DNA from 4 places in the Dactylosporangium sp. NPDC000521 genome. Region 3 is predicted to be linked to each of the others. Evidence: riboswitches for the same ligand, from Rfam matches in the RefSeq annotation. Region 3 holds a riboswitch; each other region holds the start of a gene.
What was found. A riboswitch is a leader RNA that binds a small molecule or an ion and turns the genes downstream of it on or off. The one in region 3 is predicted to bind cyclic di-AMP.
Positions count from the first base shown of each region.

Region 1 (4,139 bases), on a different contig from region 3:
GGTCGCCGACACGCCCGCCCGCAAGGTGCGCGAGATGCGCTACGCGACGATGCTGGAGGCGCACCTGAGCAAGCAGGACATCCTCCAGGGGTACCTGAACATCGCGTACTTCGGTGCCGGCGCCTACGGCGTCTACGCCGCCAGCCAGACGTACTTCGGCAAGTCGGCCCTGGACCTGACGCTGCCCGAGGCGGCGCTGCTCGCCGGGCTGCTGCAGTCACCGGACGGCGACAACCCGATCAGCGGCGACCGTGACGCGGCCCTGCGGCGCCGTGCCTACACGCTCGACGCGATGGCGAAGATGGGGGTGATCAGCGCCGCGGACGCCACCGCGGCCAAGGCCCAGGAGCTGAAGCTCAATCCGCGCGAACTGCCCAACAACTGCGTGTCCGTCCCGCAGCAGCACAACGACTGGGGCTTCTTCTGCGACTACTTCCGCCAGTGGTGGGGCAGCCAGCCGGAGTTCGGCGCCACCCGCGCCGACCGCGACGAGGCGCTGCGCACCGGCGGCTACACGGTGGTCACCTCGCTCGACCCGGGGGTCCAGGCGACCACGCTCAACCAGTCGCTGAGCGTCTACGGCTACGGCAGCGCACGGTCGATGCCGATGGCCGTCGTCACCCCCGGCAACGGCCGGGTCCTCGCGATGGCCGTCAACCGCCATTACAGCCTGGATCCGAACCCGCCCCAGCATCCGCAGTACCCGAACACCGTCAACCAGCTCGTCGCGGGCGGTGGTGGCGTCGCCGGGTATCAGGCGGGTTCGACGTTCAAGATGTTCACCATGCTCGCCGCCCTCGACGCGGGCATGCCGTTGAGCACCAGGTACAAGGCACCGAGCCGGCTGGCGACCGTGTGGCCGGCCAGCGGCCCCGGCAGTTGCGGCGGAAAGTGGTGCCCGGGGAACGACTCCCCGAGCTGGATGGACGGGGACCGGACGATGTGGAACGCGTTCGGCCGTTCGGTCAACACGTACTTCGTCTGGCTCGAACAGCAGATCGGCGCGCGCCGCGTGGTCGAGATGGCGCAGCGGCTCGGCATCACGTTCCGCTCCAGCGAGGACGCGGCGATGGCGGCCAAGGCGGACCAGTGGGGGGCGTTCACCCTCGGCGTCGCCTCGACCACACCGCTCGACCTCGCCAACGCCTACGCGGCGATCGCCGCCGGCGGCCTGTACTGCCAGCCGCTGCCGGTACTGTCGATCACCGACACCAACGGCAAACCGGTCGACGCCGCCGAACCGAAGTGCCGGCAGGCGATCACCGCCGACGTGGCGGCTGCCGCGACCGACGCGGCACGGTGCCCGGTCAGCCGGTCGTCGGCCTACAACAAGTGCGACGGCGGCACGGCGGAGAACGTGTCCGGCATCCTGGGCGGCCGCCCGGTCGCGGGCAAGACCGGCAGCTCCGAATACAACTCGACCGAGACGTTCGTCGGCTTCACTCCGCAGATCGCGGCGGCCGGCATCGCGGTGAACGTGGACAACCCCAACGACCACGTGGGCAGCGGCATCTCCGGCTCGGTCAACGCCGCCGTCGCGCAGACCATGGCGACCGTGCTGCGCGGCCAGCCGGTCCAGGGATTTCGGCCACCCAGCGGGGCGCGGGCCCTGGGTCGTTGACCGCGCCCCGCTGACGGCCGCGTCAGGCGGAGTATCCGCGCAGGGCGGTCCAGTGCGCGAGCTTGGCCGTCGTCAGCGTGTAGTACCCGACGCCCAGGGCGTCCGCGGGGTCGGCGATCTTCACCGTCGTGCCGCCGTTGGTGTACCCCACCACCGTGAGGTAGTGGCCGCCCGGGTACGAGTGCGCGCCTCCCTTGTCGTCCACGGTGGAGCCGGCGATGTTGGCGACCACGGCGTAGCCCTTGGTGATCGCGTTGACGATGTCCGCCTGCATCTGGTCGATCTCCGCCTGGGTGGCCGACTGACCGGTGATGAAGTGCGACTTGTAGAAGGAGGTCTTGGTGTACTCGTTGAGCGACCGGGTGGTGTCGTCGGCGGAGTTGGTGCCGTTGACGGTCGTGTGCAGGCTCTGGGCGATCTCGGACTGGGACGGGTACATCTCTCGCGCGGTCAGTGCGATCCGGGTCGCCGCCGGGCCGCAGAAGTAGAAGTTCTCCTGCCAGGCGAACCGGTACGCGAGTTCCTTGGCCGCCGGGACGGCCGGCGTGCTGGGGGCGGGCGTGGCCGGCGCGGCCTGCGTGGTCGGCTTGGTCGGCGCCGCGCCGGTGGCGGCCTTCGACGGGCTGGTCGCGGCGTCGGGCGCCGCCTGCGTCCGCTGCCGATCACGCGCGGCCGGAGCGGCGCCGGACCGGGACGAATCCGCGGCGGTCAGCGACTGTGTGTCGGCCGACGGTGCGGGGGCCGAGGCGTGCACGGCCACGCCGATTGCCCCCGTCACCGCGAGGGCCGCCGCGGCGGCCGCGATCGGCAGCACGCGGAAGCGCGACGGGACGGCGGTCTGGTGCCTGGGTTTGTACAGGTAGCTCACGGGTACCTCGACAGACATGCTGGATGACGGCTGCTGTTGCCGGTGCCGGACGTGATCCGGAGAGGGGGCTTCCACGCCGGCCGCGGGCCGGTGTGGTGAGGGTCGGTGACTACCGGGCCAGGCTGCGGGTCGAGGTGCCGCGACACGGATGATGCCGGGTCAATGGCTGCATGAGTGCTCCTTCCGGTGCCGCCTACCGGGTTAGCTGACGGGTTCGGGCGGGAGGATCGCCCTACCTCGAGGCTCGGCCCCGCGGATTCACCCCGGTGGTGCTTGGTTCCCCGGCTCGCGCGGACGCGACTCAGCGGATCCGCCGCGGTGTCATCCGAGTTGGGTGACGGCAGACCGGGCGAATGCGAGGACCATATCGGGGCCGCGAGAAGCCACCGGATCCGGCACGCTGCTCGGCTACCGGGCGTGACGACGGCATGGCGAACGGACCGGGTGCATGCCGCGGGGGTCACGGGCCGCCCGCCGGTCGGATGCGTCGTGCACTGGCGCACCTCGCCGACCGCGCCCCGGCACCGTGCGGCCCGCCCAGTGTCCGGTCGGCAGGTTCGCACGCCCGGCACGACCCCGGATCCGGGCCGCCTCTAGGCTCGCCGGATGTTTTCGGGCACCGACGATGACCAGCAGCTCAGCGGTGCGCACCCACACGGTCCCCGCCACCTCCGACGGTCCCGCCGTGGGCGGCACGCGGTCCCCTTCCGGCTGCGCGCACCCGTGCCGGCCGGGATCCGCCGGTACGGCGTGGCCGCCGTCGCGGTCGCGGTGATGGGCCTGTCCACGACGCTGTCGTCGTCGGCCGGACCCGTCGCCGTGCCGGCGGACAGCGCGGCGTTCGCCGCCGACGCCGGCAACACCGGACGCTCGGCGGCCGACGGGCCGGCCTCGCGCAGCCGCACCCGGAAAACCGCCGACAGTACGGGCGACGCCACGCCGCCGGCGGCGAAGGCCGCCCCGGCACCGACGAAGGCCGCTCCGGCACCGACGAAGGCCGCCCCGGCACCGGCCGCTACACAACCGGCAGCACCGGCGGCGCCGTCGCCGACCGTGCACGCGCCTGTCGGCGGGCTGACCCAGGCGGAGATGAACAACGCCGTCGCGATCATCGATGTGGCACGGCAGCTGAGCCTGCCGCGTCGCGCGGCCGTCGTGGGGATCGCCACCGCCCTGCAGGAGAGCCACCTGCGGAACCTCGCGAACCCGAACGTGCCGCAGTCGCTGCAGCACCCCAACGAGGGTGTCGGGTACGACTACGACTCGGTCGGCCTCTTCCAGCAGCGGCCGAGCTGGGGTTCGGTCGACCAGCTGATGGATCCGCACGAGTCCGCGCGCAGGTTCTTCGCGGCCCTGGCCCAGATCCAGGGCTGGGAGCAGCAGGCCGTCACGATCGCCGCGCAGATGGTGCAGCGGTCGGCATACCCGGACGCCTATGCGAAATGGGAAGGGCTCGCACAGCAGATCGTGGACGCCGTCATGCGGTAATTCCGCCGCGCTCACCGCAGGTCCCACGCATTATCACTCGTTTACCGGCCCGGCCTCGCCCGGTTGCGCATGACGATGCCCCCATGTCCATGCACAGGCAGAACACATGAGGGGGCCCAGCCGGACCGCGGTGGCGCTGGTCGCGCTCGCGGTGGGAGCGCA
Region 1 covers NZ_JBIAYW010000003.1:842,024-846,162, reverse strand. Annotated here, with positions in the region: gene ACFY3L_RS14045 (transglycosylase domain-containing protein) at 1-1,621, shown strand, start outside; gene ACFY3L_RS14040 (C39 family peptidase) at 1,644-2,489, opposite strand; cyclic di-AMP (ydaO/yuaA leader) riboswitch at 2,665-2,806, opposite strand; gene ACFY3L_RS14035 (hypothetical protein) at 3,096-3,977, shown strand; gene ACFY3L_RS14030 (Ig-like domain-containing protein) at 4,084-4,139, shown strand, end outside.
Region 1: linked by a shared signal. The riboswitch ahead of ACFY3L_RS14040 (C39 family peptidase) and the one ahead of ACFY3L_RS44440 (C39 family peptidase) in region 3 are both predicted to bind cyclic di-AMP.

Region 2 (4,139 bases), on a different contig from region 3:
CCCCGCAGGTTGCTGCGGTTGGTCGAGGAGACCTGCACCGTCTTGCCGGTCGTCGGCGCATGGATCATCTGACCGTTGCCGATGTAGAGCCCGACGTGCGTGATGTTGCTGGTGGAGGTGCCGAAGAAGACCAGGTCACCCGCGGCGGCGTCGGCCTGCGAGACCCGGGCGGTCCCCCTGTACTGGTCCTGGGCGACCCGGGGGATGGTCTTACCCGCGGCCTTCCACGAGGCCAGCGTGAGGCCTGAGCAGTCGTAGCTGCCCGGGCCGGCGGCGCCCCACTTGTAGGGCTTGCCGATCTGGTTCCACGCGAAGGTGACCGCCTGGCCCGCGACGCCTGACACCGCGGGCGGCGGGCCGGCCGGCTTGGTGACCGCGTTGGTCTTGGTGCTGCCGGCCGCGGCGGCCCTGCGCTTGAGATCCTCGAGCTTCTTGACGTCGCCCTCGATCTTCTTCTTCTTCGTCTCGAGCTCGGCCTTCTTCGCGTTCTCCGCGGCGAGCGTCTCGTCGATCTTCTTCTGCTCGTCGGCGAGCTTCGTCTGGGCCTCTTTGTAGGCCCCGATCTCCGCCTGCCGGTGCTTGTTCATCTGCTGCAGGGTGGAGAGCTGGTCGATCAGCGTGTCGGAGGACTGCGAGTTGAGAATCACCGACAGGCTGCCGAAGTTGCCGGAGGTCTTGAACGCGGCGACCGCCAGCACGTCGACGTTCGCGGTGGCCGTGGCCGCGCTGTCGGCGAGCGGCTGGAGCCGCTTCTGCAGGTCCGCGTTGGCGGCCTGCGCGATGGCGAGATCCTCGTTGACCTTGTTGTAGGCCTCGACCGTCGCCTCGAACTCGTCGCCCACCTTGTCGAGCTGGGCTTCGATCTCGGCGAGGGTCGGATCTGCCTTGGCGACACTCGCGGGCGCCACGATCGCCAGCGACACCACGCCGATGACGAGTGTGCGCAGCAAGGACCGTCCTGGGGACAAGGGATGACCCTTCTTCACCGACCGCCTACCGGGTTAGCTGACGGGTTCGGGCGGGAAGAGTGCGCCCTACCGCGCTGTGCGGATTCACCCCGAAGGACTCTGGGTCCCCGGCTCGACAGCGCCAGAGCGGCGCTCGATTCGGCGGCGCTTGCCCGGCGCCGCCCGGGGTGGGCGACGGACTGCCGTGCAGGCCAGGACATAACTTAACGTGATCACCGGCGAAGCGAAACCCGCGAGCGTTGTTGAACATTGATTACCCCAAAAGTCCGAATCACGGCGGGTTGTCGCTCCACATCGGACAGTGATGCACCACAGAAGATGGTGTTGACGGACACACAATTGGGGCTTGATTCTGCTCTCAGACCCGGTTAAATACACGTAACTTTATTCACCGTCGATGCACATAGTTCGCCCACTCCGAACACCCCCGGAGGAGCGTCACCGGATGTTGCGTGTCCAGAACCTCGAGGTCGTCTACGACGACGTGATGCTGGTCTTGCGAGGCGTCAGCCTGCAGATCCCACCAGGACGCATCGTCGCGCTGCTCGGCGCGAACGGTGCGGGCAAGACCACGCTGCTGCGGGCCCTGTCGGGCCTGCTCGGCGTCCACGACGGCGCCATCACCAAGGGCTCCGTCACGCTCGACGAGAAGCCCATCCACCGGCTCAAACCCGCCGCCGTGGTCCGCCACGGCGTCTCGCAGGTGATGGAGGGGCGCAGGACCTTCGCCGAACTGACCGTCGAGGAGAACCTGCGACTCGGCGCCCACACCCGCCCGAAGGGCCGGGCTGAGGCGATGGACCGCATGTACACCCTGTTCCCGGTCCTCGCGCAGCGCCGCGGCAGCATCGCCGGCTACCTCTCCGGCGGCGAGCAGCAGATGCTGGCGATGGGGCGGGCGCTCATGTCGGACCCGGCGTACCTGCTGCTCGACGAGCCCAGCCTCGGACTCGCGCCGCGAATGGTCGAGCAGGTCCGCGACCTGATCGTGCAGATCAACCAGGCCGGCACCGGCGTGCTGCTGGTCGAGCAGAACGCGACCATGGCGCTGTCCATCGCCGAGCACGGATACGTGCTGGAGACGGGCAAGGTCGTGCTCGACAAGCCCGCCGCCGAACTGCTCGCCGACGACGACATCCGCGAGTTCTACCTGGGACGGGCCGAGCGGTCCTTCCGCGACGTGAAGCACTACAAGCGTCGCAAGCGCTGGCTGTCATAGAAAAATCAGGAGTAGCCGTGCTGCGTTTCGAAGACGTCCGGCTCAGCTTCGCCGGCGTCAAAGCCATCGACGGGGTCTCGTTCACCGTCGCGAAGGACGAGCTCTTCGCCGTCATCGGGCCCAACGGGGCCGGAAAGACGTCGATCTTCAATGTGATTTCCGGGGTGTACCGGCCGCAGAAGGGCAAGGTGTCCCTCGACGGCACCGACCTCACCGGACTGCGCCCGGACAAGGTCGCCAAGCTGGGCGTGGCGCGCACCTTCCAGAACGTCGAGCTGTTCCAGCACCTGACCGTGCTGGAGAACCTCATGCTCGGCCGGCACCACCACATCCGCTACGGCACGCTCGCCGCCATCGCGTGGCTCGGCCGGGCCCGGCGCGAGGAGATCGCCAACCGGGCCGTTGTCGAGGACATCGTCGACTTCCTCGAACTGGCGCAGTGGCGCCGGCTGCCGGTGGGGCTGCTGCCGTACGGCGTGCAGAAGCGCGTCGAGCTCGGCCGGGCCCTCGCGATGGAGCCGAAGCTGCTGCTGCTGGACGAGCCGGTCGCCGGGATGAACCTGGAGGAGACCGAGGACATGGCCCGCTTCATCCTCGACGTCCGCGAGGAGCTCGGCATCCCGATGATCCTCGTCGAGCACGACATGGGGCTCGTCATGGACCTCGCCGACCGGGTGATGGTCGTCGACTTCGGCGTGCCGGTGGCAACCGGGACCCCGGCCGAGGTGCAGACCAACCCCGACGTCCTGCGTGCCTACCTGGGGGAGGTGGAGCGAGCATGACGATCGCGGAACTGGTCAAGCGGCACGCGGAGCGCACGCCCGACGCCGTCGCGATGCGGGAGAAGCACCGCGGCATCTGGCGCGAGATCACCTGGCGTGACTACTGGAAGACCGCGGAGACCGTCGCCCGGGCGCTCAGGTCGCTCGGCGTCCAGCCCGGCGACCGGGTCGCGATCCAGTCGGAGAACCGCTCCGAGTGGCTCTTCGTCGACGTGGCGACCGTCGCGGTACGGGCGGCGACCGTCGGGCTGTACCCGACGAACCCGCCGGACGAGGTGCGGCACATGCTCGCCGACTCCGGCGCCCGGATCCTCTTCGCCGAGGACCAGGAGCAGGTCGACAAGGCCCTCGAGGTCTTCGACGACTGCCCCGACCTCGAATGGATCGTCTACCTGGAGCCCAGGGGCATCCGCGGCCGGTACCAGCACCCGAAGCTCATCGGGTGGAGCGATCTCCTCGCGTCCCACGAGGGTTCAGAGGAGATCGAGCTGGAGTCTCAAGAACACGACGTCGCCACGCTGATCTACACGTCCGGCACGACCGGGCGGCCCAAGGGCGCGATGCTCACCGTCGCCAACGTGGACTTCGCGATCCGGGTCCTGGTCGAGGGCGGCGGGTTCACCGACCCGCCACCGGGGCCGCACGACCTGTCCCTGTCGTACCTGCCGCTGTGCCACGTCGCGGAGCGGGTCTTCACGGTCTGGTTCAACGCCGCCGCCGGCGTCACCGTCCACTTCGGCGAGTCGATCGCGACCGTGCAGGCCGACCTGCGCGAGGTGCAGCCGACGATCCTGTTCGGGGTGCCCCGCATCTGGGAGAAGATGATGGCCGGCGTCACCGTCCGGCTCGGCGGGGCGTCGCTGCTCAAGCGGGCCAACGCCCGGCTGTGGCTGCGGGTCGCGGACCGCATCGGCGCCACCCTGGAGGCCAACGGCGGGCGGCACACCGCCGGCAGCCGGCTGCGGTACGCGATCGGCTGGCTGCTGTGCTACCGGGCGCTGAAGGAGCGCATCGGCCTCCGCCGGGTCCGCTACGCCGCCAGCGGCGCCGCCCCGATCGCCCCCGACGTGCTGCGGTTCTTCATGGGCATCGGGGTGCCGATGTACGAGGTGTACGGCATGACCGAGAACACCGCGATCAGCACCGCCAACCGCCCGGGCCGGATCAGGC
Region 2 covers NZ_JBIAYW010000002.1:235,577-239,715, forward strand. Annotated here, with positions in the region: gene ACFY3L_RS06865 (NlpC/P60 family protein) at 1-950, opposite strand, end outside; cyclic di-AMP (ydaO/yuaA leader) riboswitch at 977-1,122, opposite strand; gene ACFY3L_RS06870 (ABC transporter ATP-binding protein) at 1,414-2,187, shown strand; gene ACFY3L_RS06875 (ABC transporter ATP-binding protein) at 2,205-2,969, shown strand; gene ACFY3L_RS06880 (AMP-dependent synthetase/ligase) at 2,966-4,139, shown strand, end outside.
Region 2: linked by a shared signal. The riboswitch ahead of ACFY3L_RS06865 (NlpC/P60 family protein) and the one ahead of ACFY3L_RS44440 (C39 family peptidase) in region 3 are both predicted to bind cyclic di-AMP.

Region 3 (4,139 bases):
CGGCGGCACCGCGACGCAGCCGTGGCTCGAAGCGCCCCGCGAACGATGCCGCCAGCAGGGAATCACCGCCCGGCAACGCCTCGCCGCCCTTGTCGCGATCACCCAACCGGCCGAGGCGGCCGCGCTGCTGGACGCCGCCGCCGACATCGACCCGCACAGCGACGCCCTCGCCCGAGCCGTGGCACGTCGCGTAAGGCGGCGGTGCGAGGGAGTCGAGTGTGTCGGGTTCGAGGCGCAGGGAGGTGCGGCGGCGGGCGCCTTCGGAGAGGGTCTGCACGAGCAGGCCGGCATCCTGCAGAACCTCGACGTGTTGGGCAACGAGGTTCGTCGGCAGGTCCAGATAGCGCCGGTGAGGCGTCACCGAGGGTGAGTTATCTCCTATTGGCGGTAGGAGGCAGCGATCAATCGATGTGACCGCATATAACCTGCATGAGCCCTAGAGCTGACCCATGCCCTGATGCTGTCAACGTATTGAGTAGTCGGTCTGAGCGGTGATGATGTGCGGCTTCTTCCAGCTAGCGGGCCTTGGCAGGGCAGTGCCCCTTGCGTAACGTCATGGGTCGCTTGGTCCGGTTCATGCTCACGGCAGGTGACGCTGGGGCAGGCGCGCTGAGTCGTGCATGCACGAGCCGGGGACTCCCCGCACGTCTGGGGTGGATCCGTGGGCCGACGGCCTGTGGTAGGGCGACCTTCGCGCCCGAATCCGTCAGCTGACCCGGTAGGCGGACGCGTAAGGAGAGTTGTCTGTGCACAGCCGCTACCCCCATCGCCGAGGTCCTCGCAGGGTGCATGCCCGCCCGTCCGAGCACCGAGGGGCGTCAACAGTTCGCTAGTGCCGCCTGCTGTCACGCTGCGGATGGTCACAATCGCGTAGATGCCGGCCGCTCCGGTTGCAGCGGCTAGTGAGACCACGTTCCGGCGCGGCAGGGTGCTGCAAGCCCATGCCCCGTGCGCCACCCGTCCGGCTGCCGAGTGGCGAGCTGGAGCGTGCGCCGCGCACACCACCGCTCGCTGCCCGATGTCTGTTCATCGCATGTCGTCGCACGTCATACACGTATCGATCGCCCTGCTCCGGGCTGTTGGAGACTCATTGTGAACCCTGAATCCGTACAGCCGCAGTCCCACCGCGCCGGGGGTACCCGCCGGCCGCGGATGGCGGTGACCATGTGCGTGCTGCTCGCCGCGGCGGCCGTGGCAGGCATCGTGCTCAGTCAGCTCGGCGATCCTCCGGCTGAGCGCACCGCGGCGGCGGGCGCGCAACCACCGAAGGCCGTCGCGGCCGCGCCGCCGTCCGCGCCGACGACGATGCTCCTCAAGTACCAGTTCCAGCTGCAGCCGAACTACTACTACTGCGGGCCGGCGGCCACCCGGATCGCGCTCACGGCGGCCGGCCACGGCGTCAGTCAGGACGAGGCCGCGGCCATGCTGGGCACCACCACCAGCGGGACGAACTCGGCCTTCGACACCACCCGCGTACTCAACCAGGTGCTCGGACACGGCCGCACGCTATACCAGACCAGAGAGATCCCGGTCTACCCGGCAACGCCCGCGCAGGCCGCGCAGCTCCGGACCGACGTGCTGACCACGGTCGGCGGCGGACGGGCGATCGTGGCGAACATCGCCGGACACGTGACCGACACCGCCGGTGCCGTGCACGCCTACGAAGGCGGTCACTACCTGACGGTCGTCGGATACCGTGACGGCGGCGGCACGGTGAAGATCGCCGACCCGGCCAACCCGAGCGGGGACGGCACCTACTGGCTGAGCACCCCCAAGCTGGCCGACTGGATCTCCTCGCGTGGCTACTCGTATTGATTCCCGGCATCGCCGATCAACTGACGGTGGCAAGCCGGCGTCGTGGTGGCCGGCTGTCGTGGGCTCAGTCCTGGTGTCCAGCGTCCTGTTCGTGGTCACGCTGTGGGTGTCCGGTGGCGGTCTGCACGGCCTCGGCTCGCTGGCCGGCGGCGCTACGTCCATCGGCCGGCTGACCGGACTGGTCTCGGCCGACCTGCTGCTCATCCAGGTGCTGCTGATGGCCAGGGTGCCGGTCCTGGAACGCACCTACGGCCAGGACCGGCTGGCCCGCTGGCACCGGTGGATCGGGTTCACCTCGTTCAACCTGATGCTCGCCCACCTCGTGCTGATCACCGTCGGCTACGCGCGAACCCTCCACCTGTCCCTGGTGCGCCAGGCTTGGGAGCTGGTCGCCGACTACCCGGGGATGCTGCTGGCGGTCGTCGGTACCGCGGCGCTGGTCCTGGTCACCGTCACCTCGATCCGGGCAGCGCGGCGCCGGCTGCGCTACGAGTCGTGGCACCTGCTGCACCTGTACGCCTACCTCGGCGTCGGCCTGGCCCTGCCACACCAGTTGTGGACCGGCGCGGACTTCCTCACCGCGCCGTCGGCCCGGCTGTACTGGTGGAGCGCCTACGGAGCTTGCGCCGGCACGGTGCTCGTCTGCCGGCTCGGGCTGCCCGCCTGGCGCACACTGCGGCACCGTATCGAGGTCGACCACGTCGTGGCCGAGGCGCCCGGGGTGTACTCGATCCATCTGCGCGGGCGGCGCCTGCAGCAGCTGCCGGTCCGTGCCGGACAGTTCTTCCAATGGCGGTTCCTGTCCGGCCCGGGCTGGAGCCGCGCCCATCCGTACTCGCTGTCCGCGCAACCGGGCCGGGACCGGCTGCGCATCACAGTGAAGGCGCACGGCGACGGCGGCCGTGCCGTGGCCGCGCTGCAGCCCGGCACGAGGGCGGTCATCGAGGGCCCGTACGGCCGGCTCACCGCCGAGCGGCGCACCGCCCGTCGTGTCACGATGGTCGCCGCCGGCGTGGGCGTCACCCCGCTGCGAGCGCTGCTGGAAGAGCTGCCGTACGCCGCGGGCGAGGCGACGCTGCTCTACCGCGCCAGGAGCGAACCAGAGGTTCTGTTCCGCGACGAGCTCGACGATCTCGCCGCCACCCGCGGCGTGGACGTGCGGTACCTGGTGGGCGCCCGCGCCGAGGACGGATCGTGGCTGCCGGCCGGATGGTCCAGCGCATCCACCTTGGACGAGCTGGTTCCCGGCGTCCGGTATCACGACGTGTTCGTCTGCGGTCCCGACGCGTGGATGCAGGCGGTGGTCCGCGCCGCCCGGCAGGCGGGCGTGCGCGCCGGCCGCATCCACCTCGAAAACTTCGCCTGGTAGCTCGGCTCGAAGGAGACGTTCCGCGTGCACAGAATCACGCTTTGGCTGGCCGGCACGGCCGCGACGGTCGTCCTGGTGTTCACCTACCGGACCTCGACCATGGGGCCGGTCCGCCCGGCGCCCGCAGCCGCGGCACCAGGCACCGACACACCGGGAACTGCGGCACCACCGGCACCGCAGCACGCCGACGCGACCACGGACCCCGGTACCCCGCCGCAGGGCCCGGACGCCACCGCGGCCCCGCCAGCGCCCAGCCCCGGCACCGTGACCCGGTCCGGCGCCGTCCTCGTCGTCAACGGCCCGGCCGTCGGCACCATCTGGGGACCGGTCCAGGTCCAGGTCCGCATCGACAACGCCACCATCACCGACGTCACCGTCCTGCAAGCCCCCGGCGGATTCTCCCGCGAACTCACGGCGATCGCGGTTCCTCGCCTGCGCGCACAGGCCCTGACGTCGCAGAGCGCCCGCATCGACTCGGTGTCCGGCGCAACCCAGACCAGCGAGAGCTACCGCACGTCGCTGCAGGCCGCCCTTGACACCGCCCAGTTCCGGGCCACCCCGTGATCTCGCACGATGGACACGATGGATAGGAGCAGCGCTTAAGATGCCCCGCGGCGTTGCCTGCAGCCGGTGAGACGTAGTGACCCGTCTGCCCCGTGCCGACACCCGGGCCGCCGGGGTGGGATGCACCGCATGGCCCAGATGTGGACTCGCGAACTAGACGAGGACCGCTGGTGGTGCTCGCGTCCACGACGTACTGGCTCCCGCTCGCTGCCAGGCGCGGCGGCGATTGGCACGCTCAGACCGTCGACCCACACTGCGGCGGCGATGGATCAGGCACGCCGTCGGCGCGTGCCCGGGTGAGTTCCTGTTCCGTGGTGTTGAGCTCGCATAACGCCATCTGGTTCGGGAAGCATGCCGTGGATGTCCGGGCGTGTGGGACAGCGCCGAATCC
Region 3 covers NZ_JBIAYW010000022.1:143,617-147,755, reverse strand. Annotated here, with positions in the region: partial or broken gene ACFY3L_RS44445 (hypothetical protein) at 1-361, opposite strand, end outside; cyclic di-AMP (ydaO/yuaA leader) riboswitch at 598-740, shown strand; gene ACFY3L_RS44440 (C39 family peptidase) at 1,153-1,815, shown strand; gene ACFY3L_RS44435 (ferric reductase-like transmembrane domain-containing protein) at 1,874-3,184, shown strand; gene ACFY3L_RS44430 (FMN-binding protein) at 3,209-3,748, shown strand.

Region 4 (4,139 bases), on a different contig from region 3:
GAGCGGCAGCACCTGGAGGCGAGCGAGGCCGCGTTCCGGCTCGCGTTCAACGGCGCCGGCACCGGCATGTGCATGATCGGCCTGGAGGGTGCCGACATGACCCGGCTCGTGCGGGTCAACCCCGCGCTGTGCGAGCTGCTCGGGCGGGATGAGGACGTGCTCGTCTCGATGCGCTTCGGCGACTTCATCCACCCCGACGACTTCGAGCGCAGCAGGGAGGTGTTCGCCGGCGGCGCCGGCACGATCCGCGACTACGAGGTGCGCTGCGTCCGCGGCGACGGCGAGACGATCTGGATCTCCGCGACGATGTCGGTGGTCGCCGGGTCGCCCGCGTTCGCGATCACGCAGGTGCAGGACATCACCAGCCGCAAGGCCACCGAGGCCGACCTGGTCCGCAGGGCCTTACGCGACCCGCTGACCGGCCTGGCGAACCGCGAGGCCGTCGCCGAACCCCTCGCGGCCGCGATCCGGCGGGCCCGCGCCGAGCACGTGATCAGCGCGCTGCTCTTCTGCGACCTCGACGACTTCAAAATCGTCAATGACACCCTGGGTCACGAGGCCGGCGACGCGGTCCTCGTCGCCGTCGCGCGGCGCCTCCAGTCGCTGGTGCGGCCCACCGACACCGTCGCGCGCCTCGGCGGCGACGAGTTCGTCGTCCTCATGGGCAACGTCGCCGTCGGTGACCTCGGCGCGCTGGTCGACCGCCTCGAACGCGCCGTCTGCGCACCCGTCACGCACCAGGGGCACATCATGCGGGTCAGGGTCAGCGTCGGTGTTGCCGTGATCGATGACACGGTCGAGGACGCGGGCGCCGCGCTGCGGGCCGCCGACCGCGCGATGTACCTGGTCAAGGGCGGTCGTCACGCCGGCGAGGTGACCAGAAGGGTGACAGCGTTCGGTGATCGTTCGGGTGCGCCGGGTGGTATGCCGTTGCTGCGGTTGGCCCGGCCCGAGACGGCCCAGTAGGGTCGTTGAGTCCGCTCCGGTCGACCTGCACCGATCGGTGCTGCCGGGCGGGCGCCGTCGAGTCGCGATCTTCGCGAGCCGGGGACCCATGCGCGTCCTCTGGGGTGTATCCGCGGCCTGGCCGCGGTAGGGCGAAACTTCCCGCCCGAACCCGTCAGCTAACCCGGTAGGCGGCACCGGAAGGAGTCTGCGCCGATGCCGGCCGCCCACGCGCCCTCGTAGCACCTCACCACTGGTTCCCCCCTTCCAGCACGCCGTCCCCGGGCGACGTGCCGATTCCGCATGCCATTTTCTGCCTGCCACGAAGGACATATCAGTAGTGAAGCCCGTATTGAAGGCGTTGCCACGCCAGTTCCACCCGCGACATCGCCGGCTGCCCGTGCTGGGCGCCAAGGCCGGCACCGTCTCGGTCGCCGTCCTGTCCGCCACGCTGCTGGGCACCCTGCCGGCGGACTCGCCGGCGTCGATGTTCACCGGCCCCGCGTACGCCGAGTCCGGCACCGTCGCGGCCGCCTGGACCTGGCCGTCACCGTCGTCCTTGTCCGCTTCCGGACCGTCGTCCGCGCCCTCCGCCGATGCGCGGGCGGAGCCCCTGGCCGTCGCGGTGCCGGCCGCGCCCGTTCCACCGGCGCAGCCCGCCGTCAAGCCCGTCGCCGGCCTCGACCAGCGGCAGATGGACAACGCCGCGATCATCGTCAAGCAGGGCAGGGCGCAGGGCATGCCTGACCGGGCCCTGGTCGTGGCGCTCGCGACCGCGATGCAGGAGAGCGACCTGTACAACATCGCCAGCTCCGCCGTGCCGGCGTCCCTGCGGCTGCCGCACGAGGGCACCTCGACCGACCACGACTCGGTCGGGCTCTTCCAGCAGCGGGCCAGCCAGGGCTGGGGCACCGTCGCAGAGCTGATGAACCCCGCCCACTCCGCGATGCTCTTCTACAACGCGCTCAACCGCGTCGAGGGCTGGCAGCGGATGAGCGTCACCGCCGCCGCGCAGGCGGTGCAGCGGTCGGCCTTCCCCGGCGCGTACCAGAAGCACGCCGGCCGCGCGGAGCAGGTCGTCGCCGCCCTCACCTGACGCGCATCGCACCCGCCTGGCCGGCGTTTCCCTCGCGGGAGTGCCGGTCAGGCCGGTGTGTCGGGTCGCCCAGCGGGCGCGCTCCTGTTGGGGGAGTGCTGGTTAGGCTGGGTGTCGGGTCGCCCAGCGGGTGCGCTCCTGTTGGGGGAGTGCTGGTTAGGCTGGGTGTCGGGTCGCCCAGCGGGCCAGCCCGACGAGCTCGGCGACCGCGGCCGGCTCGGGGATCGCCAGGTCGAGGGCGACCAGCGCCTGCGCGAGGAGGTCGTCGGCCTGCTGGGCGCACCAGGAGCGGGCGCCGGAGCGTTCGATGACCTTCGCGGCACGCTCCAGGTCGGCGTCGCTGAGGCTGCCCTCGCGGTGCAGCAGCCCGGTCAGCTCGTCGGCGCCCGCGGCGAGAGCGGCGGCGACCGGCAGCGAGCGCCGGCGGCCGCGCAGGTCGGCGAACGCCGGGCGGCCCGTCACGGCCGGGTCACCCCAGATGCCCTGCAGGTCCTCGGCGAACCGGACGGCCAGCCCGAGCCGCACCCCGAACAGCCGCAGCTGCTCCACCTGCGCCGGGTCGCCGCCGCCGGCGAGGGCGCCGAGGGCGCACGCGCAGCCGAAGAGGGCGCCGCTGCGCTGCTCGACCGCGGTGATGCACTCGCGGAGCAGGTCGTTGCCGGAGCGGTGCCCGGGGAGGGCGGCGTCCAGGGCCGTGCCGAGGTCGGTGTGCTGGCCGTGCAGCAGCTGCTGGACGGTGTCGCCGAGGACGCGGACGCCGGCCCGGTCGACGGAGGCCGCCCCGGACTGCCGCCGCGCGTCGGCGCGCGGGTCGGGGGTGCCATGCTGGTCGGTGAACCTGTCCCGGGTCGCCCGGTCCTGCCGCGCCGGCTCCCCGGACGGCGCGGTCGGCGCGGTCGGCGCGGTCCCGGGCGTGGCGCGGCTGGCCTGGCGCAGCGGGCGCGGCACCCGCCTGGTCGGGTCGCCGGTCGCCGCCACGTCGAACGCGAGCGCCAGCATCGCCTGCCCGCCCAGCGTCGCCGGGTGCGGCCCCACCACGCTCCAGGCGGTCGGCCGGTGCCGGCGGGTCAGGTCGCCGTCGAACAGGTCCCGCTGCAGTCCCGACCAGTGGTGCACCAGCTCCACCGCGACCGCGCCCGCCACCGCGTCGTGCGGATCACCGCCGACGGCGCCGGCGCAGACGAGTGTCAGTGCGGCTCGTGTACGAGCGGCGGGCGGACCCTCGTCGAGCCCTCCCAGCTGCAGCTCGGCCACCTCGCGCGACGGCTCCGGCAGGCGGCCGACGGCGGTGCGCAGCGGCGGCTCCACCAGCAGCTCCGCCCATGCGAGGACGTCGTCGACGGTGCGCAGTACGGTGACCATCAGCCGGAAACCCCCGGACGCGGGACCATCACCGGTAACGCACCACCCATCGGCCAGTCATGGACAAGCGCCGATCTGATGTCGGCGCCGTGGACTGGTCAAGTATGCCGCCGGTGCCCGCCGGACACGCCCAAAACCACGATGGTGGGCGGGTCAGCGCATCGCCTGCCGCAGGGACGGATCCGGTGGCGACACGACGGCCGCCTGCCGGTGCCGGAGTGCCTCCCAGGCGGCCTTCGGCCCGGCCGCGACGTCCCTGACCGTGTTGTACCAGATCGTCACCCGCTGGCATCCCTCGCAGAGGGCGGGCACCCCGTACGCGTCGACGCCCAGCCGCCGGCACAGCGCCACCGCACGGTGCAGGTGCAGCTCCTGGCTGACGAGCAGGGCCTTCGTCACGCCGTACACGTCGTGGGCGCGGCGGCACGTGTCATAGGTGTCGAGCCCGTGCGGGTCGACGACCATCCTGGCCGGATCGACGCCCTTGCCCGCCAGGTAGTCGCGCATGACCCGGACCTCGTCACCGGAGCCACCCTGCGCGTCACCGGAGATGAGCAGCGCCTTCACCTTGCCGGACGTGAGCAGCTGCGCGGCGACGTCGAGCCGCCCCTTGAGGAACGGCATCGGCTCCTGCCCGCCCGGCGCGACCTGGGCCCCGAACACGATCGCGACGCCCGCGTCCGGGGCCGTCGCGGCGGGGCCGATGAGGCCGAGGGAGGCCGCTCGTACCCACACG
Region 4 covers NZ_JBIAYW010000013.1:75,851-79,989, reverse strand. Annotated here, with positions in the region: gene ACFY3L_RS35590 (diguanylate cyclase domain-containing protein) at 1-966, shown strand, start outside; cyclic di-AMP (ydaO/yuaA leader) riboswitch at 1,012-1,154, shown strand; gene ACFY3L_RS35585 (hypothetical protein) at 1,286-2,041, shown strand; gene ACFY3L_RS35580 (polyprenyl synthetase family protein) at 2,198-3,403, opposite strand; gene ACFY3L_RS35575 (vancomycin high temperature exclusion protein) at 3,557-4,139, opposite strand, start outside.
Region 4: linked by a shared signal. The riboswitch ahead of ACFY3L_RS35585 (hypothetical protein) and the one ahead of ACFY3L_RS44440 (C39 family peptidase) in region 3 are both predicted to bind cyclic di-AMP.